DNA from 2 places in the Serratia sp. K1WW1 genome. Region 1 is predicted to be linked to the other one. Evidence: riboswitches for the same ligand, from Rfam matches in the RefSeq annotation. Region 1 holds a riboswitch; the other holds the start of a gene.
What was found. Region 1 has a riboswitch for magnesium ahead of mgtS (protein MgtS). Riboswitches for the same ligand answer to the same signal wherever they lie in the genome.
Positions count from the first base shown of each region.

Region 1 (7,309 bases):
CCTTTCGCATAAAATAAAAGCAAAACATTTCGATAGGTCAGGATGATGAACTCTTTTGAAAGACGAAATAAAATTGTCGACTTGGTTCAGCAGAACGGCAGCATCTTGGTCAGCGATCTTTCGAATTCCTTCGGAATTTCTGAAGTTACCATCCGCGCTGACCTGCGCCTGCTGGAAGAAAAAGGCCTGCTGATCCGCTTCCACGGCGGTGCCGCCAGGCCGGGCAGCCAGTTGGAGCAGGAGGCCGAGGCGCCGAAAACCACCGGTGAGGTCATCCTGGAAGAACGCTACCAGTTGGCCAAAGACCCGAAAAAGCGCATTGCCTTAAAGGCAGCGGCGATGGTCAACCCCGGCGATACGGTGATCCTCGACAGCGGCAGCACCACCATGCTGATCGCCGAAGAGCTGGTGAAGATGGGTAATATCACGGTGATCACCAATAACCTGCCCGCCGCCTTTGCACTTTCCGACAATAAAGACATCACGCTGGTGCTGTGTGGTGGCACGCTGCGCCATAAGACGCGCTCCATGCACGGCTCCATCGCGGAACTCTCCCTACAGGGCATTGCCGGTGACGTGATGTTCGTCGGGGCCGACGGGCTGGACGCTACCAACGGCATCACCACCTTTAATGAAGGCTACTCGATCAGCGGCGTAATGGCTCAGGCAGCCAAGCGCGTGGTCGCGGTGGTCGATTCCACCAAGTTCGGCCGCCGGGGGTTCAACCTGGTGCTGTCGATGAGCCAGATCGACATGATCATTACCGATACCGGCATCAGCAGTGCCGATCGCCAAGCGCTCGATCGGGCAAAACCCGAACTGGTTATCGTGTAAAATCAACCGGGCAGAGGATCAAGCCTCTGCCTATTACAGCCATCGACGCAATCTTTGCGACAACCCCCTATCAGGCGTTAAACTCTTACCCTTCTCGAATCACACAACTCATGGAAAACCCAGATGACGAAACATTACGATTATCTAGCAATTGGCGGCGGCAGCGGCGGTATCGCATCGATCAACCGGGCAGCCATGTATGGCCAGAAATGCGCACTGATTGAAGCCAAAGAACTTGGCGGCACCTGCGTTAACGTGGGTTGTGTCCCGAAAAAAGTCATGTGGCATGCGGCACAGATTGCCGAGGCCATTCACCAGTACGGCCCGGATTACGGCTTCGATACCACCGTCAACGCCTTCGACTGGAAACGTCTGATCGCCAACCGCACCGCCTACATCGATCGTATTCATACTTCCTACGACAACGTGTTGGGTAAAAACAAGGTCGACGTGATCAAAGGTTTTGCCCGCTTTATTGACGCGCATACTGTGGAAGTCAACGGCGAGAAAATCACTGCCGACCATATTCTGATTGCGACCGGTGGCCGCCCAAGCCACCCTTCAATCCCTGGGGCCGAATACGGCATCGACTCCGACGGCTTCTTCGAGCTGGATGCCATGCCAAAACGCGTGGCAGTGGTGGGCGCTGGCTACATCGCGGTAGAGATTGCCGGTGTAATGAACGCGCTGGGAGCGGAAACGCACCTGTTCGTGCGTAAACACGCCCCGCTGCGTACCTTCGATCCGATGATTGTAGAAACCCTGGTTGAGGTGATGAACACCGAAGGGCCAACCCTGCACACCGAATCCATTCCAAAATCCATCGTCAAAAACGCCGACGGCAGCCTGACGCTGGCGTTGGAAAACGGTAAAGAGTTCACCGTGGACAGCCTGGTCTGGGCCATCGGCCGCGAGCCAGCGACCGACAATCTGAACCTGGCGGTCACCGGCGTGAAAACCAATGCGAAAGGTTACATCGAGGTCGACAAATTCCAGAACACCAACGTGAAGGGCATCTACGCGGTAGGTGACAACACCGGTGCAGTTGAGCTGACCCCGGTTGCCGTCGCCGCTGGCCGTCGCCTGTCCGAGCGCCTGTTCAACAACAAGCCGGACGAACATCTGGATTACAGCAATATCGCCACCGTGGTGTTCAGCCACCCGCCAATCGGCACCATTGGCCTGACCGAACCACAGGCGAAAGAGCAGTTTGGTGAGGACAAAGTGAAGGTCTATAAATCGTCCTTCACCGCCATGTACAGCGCCGTGACTCAGCATCGCCAGCCGTGCCGCATGAAGCTGGTGTGTGTGGGTGAAGAAGAGAAGATCGTTGGCCTGCACGGTATCGGCTTCGGTATGGATGAAATCCTGCAGGGCTTCGCCGTAGCGATCAAAATGGGCGCGACCAAGAAAGACTTCGACAACACCGTGGCTATCCACCCAACCGCCGCGGAAGAGTTTGTGACCATGCGGTAATAGTGCATTCCTTACTGGAAAACCGACTGTAAAAGGTCGGTTTTTGCTTTTATTCAGCTTATAAATGCTGATTAAGGCAATTGAATATCCCCGCCATAGTGTTTATATCACTTCAAAATTAACGTTCATTAAGATACATCGTTCGTTTAAATATAACTTCTTAAATATCACCTCAACGAGTTGCCGATTTTCGAGCACTATCGCTCCCAGCACGCCTATAATCACCGCGTAGTTATATGCAGTATCTCGTTTGGCGAGGCTCCTATACAAACACAGGTTACTGATCTGACGACATCGAGAGATGCCCAAGGTTAAGACAGGCTTTATCGGATTAAGGTTCAGCCCAAGGTAACTTCTGAAATTTTTCAGATACGTTGTATAGTGCTAAAACCTGGACGCGGAGATAGGCTTTCTGCACTCCCCCTCTTTGGTTTACTCCCCTATGCGATGCACTGCTGAAGTTTAAACAGCAATAGGGTCAATCACTTCCAGACTCCTCAGCGATGACCGCTACCGCGCCAGCAACACAGGCGGTTCAGGCATTGCTAACTCTTTGAACGCTGACTTTTTCACCGCCACTGGCACCATGACGGTGAATGAAGCCAGGAGACTACGTTGCACACTTACTTTTAACCACAGAGGTCGTTATCGATTACAGTTAACCGAGGATAAGATTATGGGAAATATGATGTTTTTTATGGGATTTTTGTTTTTCATCAGCTCATTGGGGCTGATTGCAGCCTATCTGAGCACCAAATGGGATGACTAATGAACGAAAAGGATCCGCCTAGCATCATCCTCCCCGTAGCCTCATCAATCATTGCGGGGAGGATGAATAACCGCAATAAACGGACGGTATTTACCGCGCGTGATAATGATGATGATTTTTATTCTTGGGTTGCTGTACGCTATTTTTATGATCTCGGTAGGTATTAATGAGATTTATTTGTATTCCACCGGTCAAACTGCATTTCTTTCCTGTCTATTGCTGACAGCTACCGCAAGCTTACTGCTCGTCGCTTTTGTCTGGCAATGTTCCGTAAAAACCAAACGCTGATTTTTTTAATTCAACTATGAGCTGTGCTATGCAAAATCAAAAACAGGCCGTCGCCAGAAACTCGATGATTATCAGCGGATTGTTGGCGTTAGGTAAATTTATCGCAGGTATATTTACCGGCAGTATTGGCCTGATATCCGAAGGCATTCATTCATTTACCGATTTTATCGCCACCAGCATCACCTGGTGGGCGGTGAGCGTCAGCGATAAACCTGCTGATGATGACCATCATTTCGGTCATGGCAAGGTTGAGAATCTGGCCGCACTGTTTGAGGTACTCCTCCTGTTGGCGGCCGGGGGTTGGATCATCTTTGAAGCAGTAAGCAGCCTGATAGGTGAGGCAAACCAGATTGTGGCTGCACCGGTAGTGATTGCGGTACTGCTGGTGTCCATTGTGGTTGATTTCTTCCGTGTCCGGGCCTTGAACCGCGTGGCCAAGGCCACCAACAGCGCGGCTCTGGAAGCCGATGCTCTGCATTTCTTCTCCGATATGTTGTCTTCTGGCGTGGTGCTGTTGGGCATGGTTTTTGTGCTATTTGGTTTTGCCCGTGCGGATGCGCTGGCAGCACTGATCGTCGCCTGCTTTATCCTGACCGCCGCATTGAAGCTGGGGAAACGCTCTTTTGATTCCCTGATTGACACTGCACCTGCAGGCACGCGGGAAGATATCGCGGCCCTGCTTAACGATTTCCCCGCGGTGCTGTCTACAGAAAACATTCGACTGCGCAGTGGCGGAGCCACGCTGTTTATCGAGGTGAGCGTTGGGGTATGCCGGACGCTACCGCTTGAGCGGATCAAGGAATTGAAGCAGAACGTTACCGCCAAACTTGCGCAGCAATACACCAACTCGGAAGTACGGGTGATTGCCATCCCTCAAGCCAGAAGTGATGAAGATCTGGCAACCCGTATTCGCATGCTGGCCGCCAACCATGGGGCCGTGGTGCAGAGCCTTTCGCTACAACAATTGGCAGACCGTGTGGCGATCGGTATGGATCTGTTGGTTCCGGCCAATGCCAGCGTAGAGCAGGCGCATGATATTGCCAGCGAGGTGGAGGAGGCTCTACGCCGGACGTTGGGCGAAAATACGGAGATCGAAACCCACCTGGAGCCACAGATGCTGGATTGGCTAACTAGCCAGGATGTGGAACACGGCGAACTGGCGAAGATTGAACAAGCATTGACGCTTTCGGCGCAAAACAGCGGATTGGTGCAAGACATCCATGATATCCGGGCGCGAGAAACGCCGCAGGGCGTGATTGTGAATTTTCACTGTCGGGCCCTTCCTGCCTTGTCGATTTCTGCGGTGCACGATGCGGTGGACCATATTGAACGGCAATTGAGAATGCAATTCCCGATGGTATCGCGGGTGGTTGGGCATGTTGAACCGCTGTGAGCCCTCACTGCGGAATGAAGGATAAGGTGAAGGTCTATAAATGGCTCTGTTGCATTAGTGACATGAAGTTGGAAAAAGTCAGTACCACTTTTATCGATAGTGACCACCTCAGGTTCACCGTGATGACCAATAGCCTTGCGAAAGAAGCGCAATGCGGCTGCAGCGTCCCATTTGGCAGTCAGCAAAAAGTCGATAGTTTGAACTGCTGTATCGACAGCCCGATACAGATACTTCCATTGGCCTTTGATTTTGATGTAGCTTTCATCCATTCGCCCCTGCCGACCTGCAGTGCGCTTGTGTCGGCGAGAAGCCTTATCCAGCAGCGGCGCCAGGCGGATAACCCAACGACACTGCGTTGAATGGTCAACGATAATACCGCGCTCTGCCATCATCTCTTCCAGTTAACTGGCGACGCCTTAATGCGACAGAGCCCAATAGTTTCTCATGCCTGACGATGTGGCGGCATAACATCCTGATTGGGGACTAAAAATAACCAGGATGCCAGCACAAACGGCATCGTTAAGGTCGGGATCCCCAGCGGGGACATCAGCGTATTCATCGCGCCTTGGACAAAAACCGTAAAGATGATGCCAATAAGGGTGTAGGCCAGCACCCGCCAACTCGGTTTATTAAAGGTTGAACCTAAGGCAATCGCCGTTAATACGGCACTGAAGGAATACAGGCCACTGGCGATGCTGGCATCATTAGCGCCCAAGGCCAGTGCGGTCAGCAGCGCCAGGAGTGACCCCACCACGGCAAATACGGCGGCCCACAGCGAACTGACGGCTAAACCGATGACAAATAAAACCCCCGCGATGACGCTGCTGAATAGATAAATCTGCGAAATACCGTGGAACAGCGTCTTGTAAACGGAAGCGTTCAACAAAGATTGCATTGCTACCACGCTCTCAGCAGTTGGTAGCTTCGGTGCCGGTAAACCTGCGCTATGCAATCCGGCAAACATATAGCTGCTCAGCAAGATGACCCAGGTTGTCAGCACAAAAGGCGCCGTCAAGGCGGCAATTTTCCAGGTTTTCAGCAGGTCAGCAAGGCAGGCGGTAGCGATAACCGACACCACGCTGCCAACAACGATACAGACCCATACCAGCGGCGTCATGACCAGAAAGGTCGGCAGCGCAACGCCGACCAGGCAACCGTTATAACCATAAAGCCCCGCCCGCCAGGATGAACGATCGGGTAGCCCCAACCCCGTCAAGGTCGCGACCACAGTGCCAAGTAGACAACCATAGGCGGCCATCGGGATACCTTCTCCATAGGCCGCCACAAAAATGGCGATAAAGAAAATCAGGCCGGTCAGTGGGTTATTCTGAAACATGACCTGAGCGCAGCCGCGCAATGTCACATCGATAAAACCGATCACGGCATGTGATTGGGCCAAGCGTTGCCATTGGGACGAAATCTCTGCGGGAGCATTCATGAGGTAAACTCCTGATAACGTTTGCCGGACACCGGAAACCTGGGCTGTCCCCCTAACGGGGCCAGATACAAACCGAGCTTTATGTTTTCCAAAGAAAGGGTGCGGGAAGTGAATATCCGGTCGTCACCTGGCGTACTACTTGCCAGAATTCGCGGATAGCTTGTTTGACCCGGGGGCTGTCACAGGAAAGCACCTTGAAAATCAGCCCGAGTTCATTGGGAAGACGGCTGACGCCATGGCAAAGCTCGGGGCTGTAAAACGAGGGGGACTGCTTTAAGATTTCATCCTGAAACGCTTTGTCCGTAATGACGACGACATTACCATAGGTATCAAATGCCCCCATCACGCCAACGACATCCAACGGATACGCTTGGGGTTCCAGAACCAGCTTTTCGGTAAACAGCGTGTCACCGGCAGGGTTTTTCATCGTAATTTTGGACGAATAGACATCAAAACCAAAACGCTCGTCATGATGATGGTACTTGCGCCCAGACATCAAGATCTCGGCGTAGATCACCGTCGCATTGCGGGCGCACTCGATCACCGTTTCATTGATAAAGCGCGAATTTCTGTGGGGGATCACCTGGTCGGGCATAAACTCCAGGTAAGCTCCTTCCCCGACACGGATAAACTGGGTCTGTGCCGCATAGTTGTTATCCATGGAATGGATCTTAGTGGCCGATTGGGTCGTGATGTGGGCACAGGCCCCCTCATCCACCTCAACCACCATCGAAAGCCGATCCCCTTGCAGAATGCATCCCGAGGTAGAAATGATTGGTACACAGGGCAGGAACGGCATTTCCTCATCCCAATAAAGCGCTTTTTGCACCAGCAATGGTACTTTGCGCTCCATTTCATACAGCACGCTCTTGTCGCCCTTGTGAATAAACCTCAGCCGCAAATAGCCGTTTTTGCCGACGGCGGCGCTAGCCATCTGCGGTGGTTCCTGTTGATACTGCGCCAGTTCGGGCGAATGCGCCCCAAGCGACAGCGCCGTCAACGCGGCGGGTGATCTCTCATCTGTCTGCATCCTGGCTTCCTTATTGTTTGGAATGCGTGAACAAGAAATCTTTCTCGATCATATCCACTAGTGCCTCAATCCCTTCACCGG
Region 1 is NZ_CM147697.1:5,701,122-5,708,430, forward strand. It holds gene ACX9GU_RS25910 (DeoR/GlpR family DNA-binding transcription regulator) at 46-834, shown strand; gene gorA (glutathione-disulfide reductase) at 958-2,310, shown strand; M-box (ykoK) riboswitch at 2,549-2,720, shown strand; gene mgtS (protein MgtS) at 3,008-3,079, shown strand; gene ACX9GU_RS25925 (cation diffusion facilitator family transporter) at 3,396-4,760, shown strand; partial or broken gene ACX9GU_RS25930 (IS6 family transposase) at 4,802-5,161, opposite strand; gene yut (urea transporter) at 5,203-6,198, opposite strand; gene ACX9GU_RS25940 (urease accessory protein UreD) at 6,278-7,228, opposite strand; gene ureG (urease accessory protein UreG) at 7,239-7,309, opposite strand, start outside.

Region 2 (7,309 bases), 2.1 Mb from region 1:
GCAGCAGCTCGCTAACCTCGCCAGTAAAACGTTCACCCGGCCAACTGGCGGAGCTGGCTGCCACCGCATCGCCAACCTGCAACAGCCCGGCCTGCGCCTGCGGGTAATCAATCACCATCCACACAGGATCGAGACTGGCCAACTCAAACAGGCCCTGCGTCGCGGTGACCTGCATCCCTTCCCGTGCGTCCAGCTTGTTGATAAATCCACTCTCCGGGGCGGTAATGGTAATGCGGGTCTGGGGTTGGCCACTGCGTTCAACCTGGCGAATGATGGCTTCAGGCATAAACTGCAATGCCAGACGCTGGCGGGCGGCAGAGGTCAGTGCGCTATCGCCCAGTTTGCGGATCGCCAGGTATTCCTGCTGTGCAGCACTCCAGTCCGGGATCCACAGTTGTGCCAGCGCTTGCCCTTTCTTTACCTGCTGCTGGCTGGCACGCACATAGAGTTTGTCTATCAGCCCATTGGCCCGGGCGGCAATAACCTGCACGCCACGTTCATCGGTGGCAACGCTGCCATAGGCATCAAGCTGCAAATTCAGTTCACGCAGTTGTGCAGCCGTGGTACGCACGCCCAGATTCTGCTGCTGGCGGGCACTGATGGTGACACCACCGTCATCCTGCTGCTCATCGGCATAGCGTGGCACCAGTTCCATATCCATAAACGGCGATTTGCCCGGCTTATCAAAACGCTGGCCTGGCACCATCGGATCGTACCAATACAGCACCTGCCGTTCGGCACCGCCGCTAGCAGGTTGCGCCGCAGTTCTTTCCCCGGCAAACCAGTAACCGCCCATAGCGCCGCCCAATAAGGCGGCTAACAGCGTCAGGCTAAAACGCATTTTCATTACATTGCCTCCTGCACGGTGAGATAACGGATGGCGGCCCATAGCTGCGCCAATTCACGCGCGGCCTTACCGGCGCTCAGACGGCTATCGAGCAAGGCCCGGCGCGCTTCCAACACCGAGGAGAGATCGCTTTTGCCACTGCGGTATTGCGCCAGTTGCAGTGCCACGCGCTGTTGTTGCAGCGGGATCGCTTGCTGCTGTTGACGCTGCCATTGCGCCTGCGCGGCCTGATACTGCGCCAGCAGGGTATCTAACTGGGCCTGATGATCGCGGATCAATAACGTCAACTGATCGTTGGCCTCCATCGAGCGGGAAACGTCGGCGGCATAGTCCTTATCCTGCCGCTGGGAGCGGAACAGCGGCAGATCGACGGTAAACATCACGCCCGCCATATCCTCATAGCCATCGGCCCGTTTGCCATACGACACCTCTATGCCCACGTCCGGAATGGCGGCCACCTCGGACTGCGCCGATCGCGCCTTGGCCACATCGGCCTCACGGCTGGCCTGCACCACTTCAGGGTGCTGTTTTATCGCTTGTCGCAACAGGTTGCTCTCGGCGGGCAGACGCTCGAAGCGTGGCAATGGACCACCGATCCCCTCCACCTGTTGCCCGGTCAACTGGGTCAAGCGCGCCTGGGCGATGGTGACGTCACGCTGCGCCTCGCTGAGTCGGTCCTGCATCGCCAACAACGTCAAGCGAGCATCGATGACGTTAGCGGCGGGCGAACTGCCACTGGCCACTCCGGCATGTTGGGCGGCGATTTGCTTTTCACTTTCTTTGAGCAAAGCCGTAGCATCTTTCAGCGTCTGCTGGCTCAGCGCCAGTTCCAACCAGGCCTGTGCCGTCTGCTGCTGCAAACGGGCGCGGATTGTCGCACTGTTGGCTTCGGTTTTATTGGCCTCGGCACGCAGGGTGTCCGCCTTACGTTGGCGTTTGGTGCTGCTGACATAGTCCTGCATGATGCCAACCCGCTCCATGGTCATCCCGTCACGGGTCAAGCGCCGGGCGCTACCGCCTTGCACCGGCACGTTTTCAATGCCGAATTTCAGCTTGGGATCGGGCAGCTCCATCGCCGAATCCGCCATGTTTTGCAACGCATTCACCTGATGCTGGTTGGCCGAAAGCTCGGCGGAATAGCGCTCCGCCGCCGCCAGCGATTGCTCCAACGTCAGGCCGGTTGCCTGCGCACTCGCCGTCCAACAGGCGAGCAGCAGCCAGCCCACCCGCAATGGGTGAGAAAGTAGTCTGGACATGGTGCCCCCGTTAGTCTTGGCTGGCGCGGATGGCGGTCAGCTGATAGCCGCCGTCAACCTGACGGAAGCTGAACTCCACCGCAGCCCCGGCAGCCAAGGCAGGCAATGGCGGCTGGGGCTGAAGGAAATTCATGGTCATCGGCGGCCAGTTCAAGGCAGGGATGGCTGGGTGGGCGAGCGACACTTTCTGCTCACCCCAGGCCTTAACGGTCCCTTTAGAGTGATAGACGGCGGTGTCTTGGCTGGCATGTTGGTGATGTTGCATCTCCGCAGCGGAGACGAATGAAGAGAACATCAGAGAGATGAAAACGGCAGTGATCAGATTACGCATAACGATAGCTCCATAGAATAGACAAAAACAACTCAGGTCACCGTGCTGGACGGCAAAGCGGTTGGTTTGGCTATTCACGGAAGCGGCAGAAGACGATCTCTGCCGGCGGGCCTGCTATCGGAGGGGTTTGCCAATCGAGGCGGGAAAACTGTGCCTGGGGCTGAGGATCGGCAACCAACAGCTCACTGCTGGCAGGTATTACTGCCGCCAGGGCAAGATTACCGTGGTCTTGCTGTGCCGTATCTGGAACGCAGTGCTTTTCACACAGCGGCCCTTCGGCCTGCATCATCTCATTGGTTAGCGGATCGGCGGCCTGCATATGCATCGTATGCTGCGCGGCTGGCGCAACGGTGGTGAGTTGCAGGTTGCAGTGATGGCTGGCGATCGCCAGTTGGCTGTTGAGCAGTAGCCAGCAGACGGCCAATAGCCATGCTGCAGCCCGCTTCTTGGCGAAGCGCAACCGATGCATAGATATTGAGATGGACGCCAAAGCCGACATGCAAAAATTCCAGAGTAAGAAACTGTGCTGAGTATATCGGCAGAAAACCGTCACAGGAACGGAATTTACACCCGCTGACAAAGCCGCCTCGGAACGATCCTATAAACTGAAAATGCTTTGATTTCAGTCAACTACACAGCTTAAAAATCCCGTTAATCATAGCAAAAACCGGCTTTCGCCGGTTTGCATTATTAATTCAGCCCCAAGGTCCACTGGGCTATTTTGAAGTAGATGATCAAGCCGGTGCCGTCTATCAGCGTGGTGATAAACGGGGCGGAGACTACGGCAGGATCCACACCGAAGCGTTTCAGAGCCATTGGGATCACGGAAGAGACAATCGCGGCCCACAGCGTAATACAAACCAGGGTCAAGCTCACAATGAGCGTAATCTCATAGCCGATACCCATCATCCAACCACGGAATGCACCAGCACAGGCCAGCGTTAACGCGATCATGATCGAAGTAGTCATTTCCTTGCTCAGCACGCGCCCCAAATCGCGCATGCGGACCTCCCCCAAGGCCATGGCCCGCACAATGGTAGAGGTGATTTGCGTGCCGCTGTTACCACCTGTACCCACCAATAGCGGGATAAAGAAGGCCAGGGCAATCGCCGCTTCCAATGACTCTTCAAAATGCTGAATAACCGTGCTGGTATAAGCCTCGGCGACGAACAGCAGCAGCAGCCACACGCTACGTTTTTTCCACAGCTCGAAGGAGCTCATTTCAAGGTAAGGCTTATCCAGCGGTAGGCTTGCCCCTTGCATATGGGCATCCTCGGTGTTTTCATCCTCGATAATCTGCGCGATTTCCCGCTCGGTTAAGCAGCCGACCAAACGGCCATTATCGACCACCGCCACAATATCTAAATTATTATTGTCCACCAGTTTGGCGATATGTTCGCGTTCGTCCGTGGGTTTTACATGGAAGAAGGTGGTCTCCATCATATCCTTGATACGCTCGCCATTATGTTCTTCCTGCAATAAACGTTTAACAGAAAGAACCCCCACCAGTTTGGTGCCATCTTCAATAAAGATTTGTGCGGGAATATCGTCGTTGGAAAGTTGGTTAACGAATATTTTCCTGGCTTCGCCAACGTAAAGATCTTGATGTAGAACAGAGACTTTCTTGTTCATATAACGCGCGATGGCGTCGTCTTCAAAGTTGGCGTTTTGGTAAAGGTCTTGCAATACAACATGTGACATTCTAGATACTCCCGATTGAAAGATGGAGTCTCATAGAGGCGACAAGACAGGACAGCGAAAGCCGATCCCCACGTCTTGGGTTTAGCACTATACAACGTATCCCCAGGGGGAAGTTACCTTAGCAATGCCTTGATTCGGCTAATGCTTGTTTTACCCTTGGTGGCCTCTCTCGATGCCATTAGAGCGGTAACTTGTGTTCGTATAGGAGCCTCGCCATAACGAGATCGTAAAGCTAGATAAAGCGTGGGCATTATGACTGGTTTGGTTATTCGTATAGGAAAAATGGTAATTTTGTTGAGGTGTTATTTATTTTTCGGGCCAAAAACTAACCTGATTACTTTATTATCCTTCCCGGTGAAGGCTAAATTAAACGAAAAACGCCCGCCGTTTAAGTTATCTGCCGTCAGTTTTTTTGATCTGCGAAATCTTAATTCGTGCTGATGTAGGTATCGCTTTAAAAAAGCAAAAAAAATCGGGCACCTATTACGGTGCCCGATTGATAATAGAACGCCCCAGGCTTACTTCTGCAGTTTACGCATTACCAGCGTGGCGTTGGTGCCGCCGAAACCGAAGCTGTTGGACATGACCGTGGTCAGCTCACGCTTGGTTGGCTCGGTCACGATGTTCATCCCTGCCGCCTTCTCATCGAGATTATCGATGTTGATGCTTGGCGCAATGAAACCGTGCTCGACCATCAGCAGGCTATAAATCGCTTCCTGCACGCCCGCCGCACCCAGTGAGTGGCCGGTCATGGCTTTGGTTGAAGAGATGGCCGGCGTGTTATCGCCAAAGACTTCACGGATCGCGCCCAGTTCTTTCACATCGCCGACCGGCGTGGAGGTGCCGTGTACGTTCATGTAATCGATTGGTGTGTCTACGCCCTGCATTGCCATCTTCATGCAACGCACCGCGCCTTCACCCGATGGAGCCACCATGTCGGCACCGTCTGAAGTCGCACCGTAACCGATGATTTCCGCATAGATATGTGCGCCGCGAGCCAGAGCGTGCTCCAACTCCTCAACCACTACCATGCCGCCGCCGCCTGCAATAACGAAACCGTCACGCGCTGCGTCATAGGTACGAGAAGCTTTTTCTGGCGTGTCGTTATAGCTGGTAGACAGCGCGCCCATGGCGTCGAACTCGCAGGCCATTTCCCAGCACAGCTCTTCACCACCGCCAGCAAAGACGACGTCTTGTTTACCCAGTTGGATCAGCTCAACGGCGTGGCCGATACAGTGTGCTGAAGTTGCGCAGGCAGAACTGATGGAGTAGTTCACGCCGCGAATTTTGAATGGGGTAGCCAGGCAGGCAGAAACGCCTGATGCCATCGCCTTGGTCACCATGTATGGGCCAACGCCACGCAGGCCTTTGGCGCGCATACCGTCAGAACCCGCAACCTGGTTACGTGGAGAACCACCACCGGAACCGACCACCAGACCGGTGCGATCGTTGGAAACCTGATCGGCTGCCAGGCCGGAATCTTGAATCGCTTGTTCCATGGAGAGATAGGCGTAAACCGACGCGTCGCTCATAAAGCGCATCACTTTACGGTCAATCAGACCGGTAGTGTCGAGTTTAACATCACCCCATACGTGACTACGCATGCCGGAATCTTTCAGCTCCTGAGAGAAGGTGATCCCAGAGCGGCCTTCCTGCAGACTTGCCAGGACCTCCTGCTGGTTGTTACCAATGCTGGAGACGATTCCCAGGCCAGTAATCACTGCACGTTTCATTCAAGTACCTCTTCCACAATTTACATTCGGGATTTTGCAACGCACTTTAGCGTACAGATGTACGCCGAACAAGTCCGATCAGAATAATTTTGCATTATCTTTACCCAGTTTGCACCTCGGGGCTACCCCCGTTAAAATCGCTCTATCCCTTGAGTTACGAGCAACCTACCGTGAGCAATGCCCCCATCCAAACCGCAGCGTTAAGCTGGAATGAACAAGGTACACCTGTTTCGAAACAGTTTGATGACGTCTATTTTTCCAACCAGGATGGGCTGGAGGAAACCCGCTACGTCTTTCTGGGGGGCAACCGGTTGCCACAACGCTTCAGCGATCACCCACGCTCACTGTTTATTGTGGCAGAAACCGGCTTCGGTACCGGGCTGAATTTTCTAACCCTGTGGCAGGCCTTTGCGCGTTTCCGGCAGGAGACACCCGCAGCAAGTTTGCAGCGCCTGCATTTTATCAGCTTTGAGAAATACCCGTTGCAGTTGGACGACCTGGCGGCAGCCCATGCCCAATGGCCAGAACTGGCTCCCTTTGCCGATGAGCTTCGCGCCCAGTGGCCTTTGCCGCTGCCAGGGTGCCACCGCCTGCTGCTTGCCGAAGGGCAGATCACGCTCGATTTATGGTTCGGTGACGTCAATACCCTGTTGCCGCACTTTGACGCCAGCATGAACGATCAAATTGACGCCTGGTTCCTGGATGGCTTTGCGCCGTCCAAAAACCCCGATATGTGGAGCGAACCGCTGTTTGTCACCATGGCGCGTTTTGCCCGCCCAGGCGGCAGTTTTGCCACCTTCACTGCCGCAGGGTTTGTCCGCCGCGGATTGCAGCAGGCCGGGTTTGAGGTTACCAAATGCAAAGGCTTTGGCCAGAAACGCGAGATGCTCACTGGTCAGCTACCTGCCGACACCCCGGCAAGCGTCAATCCAAGCCCGTGGTTCCTGCGCCCGGCAGCGGAGAATACCGACGATGTCGCTATTATTGGCGGCGGCGTAGCCAGCGCACTCACCGCGTTGGCCTTATTGCGCCGTGGGGCCAGGGTGACCTTGTATTGTGCCGATGCACAGCCCGCAGAGGGCGCATCTGGCAATCGCCAAGGGGCGCTGTACCCGTTACTGAATGGCCGGGGCGATGCGTTGGAAAACTTCTTCTCCGCCGCCTTCCCCTTTGCCCGCCGCCAGTATGACACCCTGCTGCAACAACAGGTTGAGTTCGGTCACCAGTGGTGTGGCGTCAGCCAATTGGCCTATGACGAGAAAAGCGCGGGCAAGATCGCCAAGATCCTGGCCGTTACCTGGCCGCACACTCTGGCACAACCGGCCGATCGCGCTACGCTTAGCACCCTGTGTGGGATCGATACGGGGTTTGGTGGCATTCACTATTCGCTCGGGGGATGGCTGTGCCCTGCTGACCTGACGCGTGCCGCGATTGCCCTGGC
Region 2 is NZ_CM147697.1:1,800,290-1,807,598, reverse strand. It holds gene ACX9GU_RS08270 (efflux RND transporter periplasmic adaptor subunit) at 1-847, opposite strand, end outside; gene ACX9GU_RS08265 (TolC family protein) at 847-2,103, opposite strand; gene ACX9GU_RS08260 (copper-binding protein) at 2,114-2,434, opposite strand; gene ACX9GU_RS08255 (hypothetical protein) at 2,505-2,933, opposite strand; gene ACX9GU_RS08250 (magnesium transporter) at 3,125-4,135, opposite strand; M-box (ykoK) riboswitch at 4,195-4,365, opposite strand; gene fabB (beta-ketoacyl-ACP synthase I) at 4,654-5,868, opposite strand; gene mnmC (bifunctional tRNA (5-methylaminomethyl-2-thiouridine)(34)-methyltransferase MnmC2/FAD-dependent 5-carboxymethylaminomethyl-2-thiouridine(34) oxidoreductase MnmC1) at 6,039-7,309, shown strand, end outside.
Region 2: linked by a shared signal. The riboswitch ahead of ACX9GU_RS08250 (magnesium transporter) and the one ahead of mgtS (protein MgtS) in region 1 are both predicted to bind magnesium.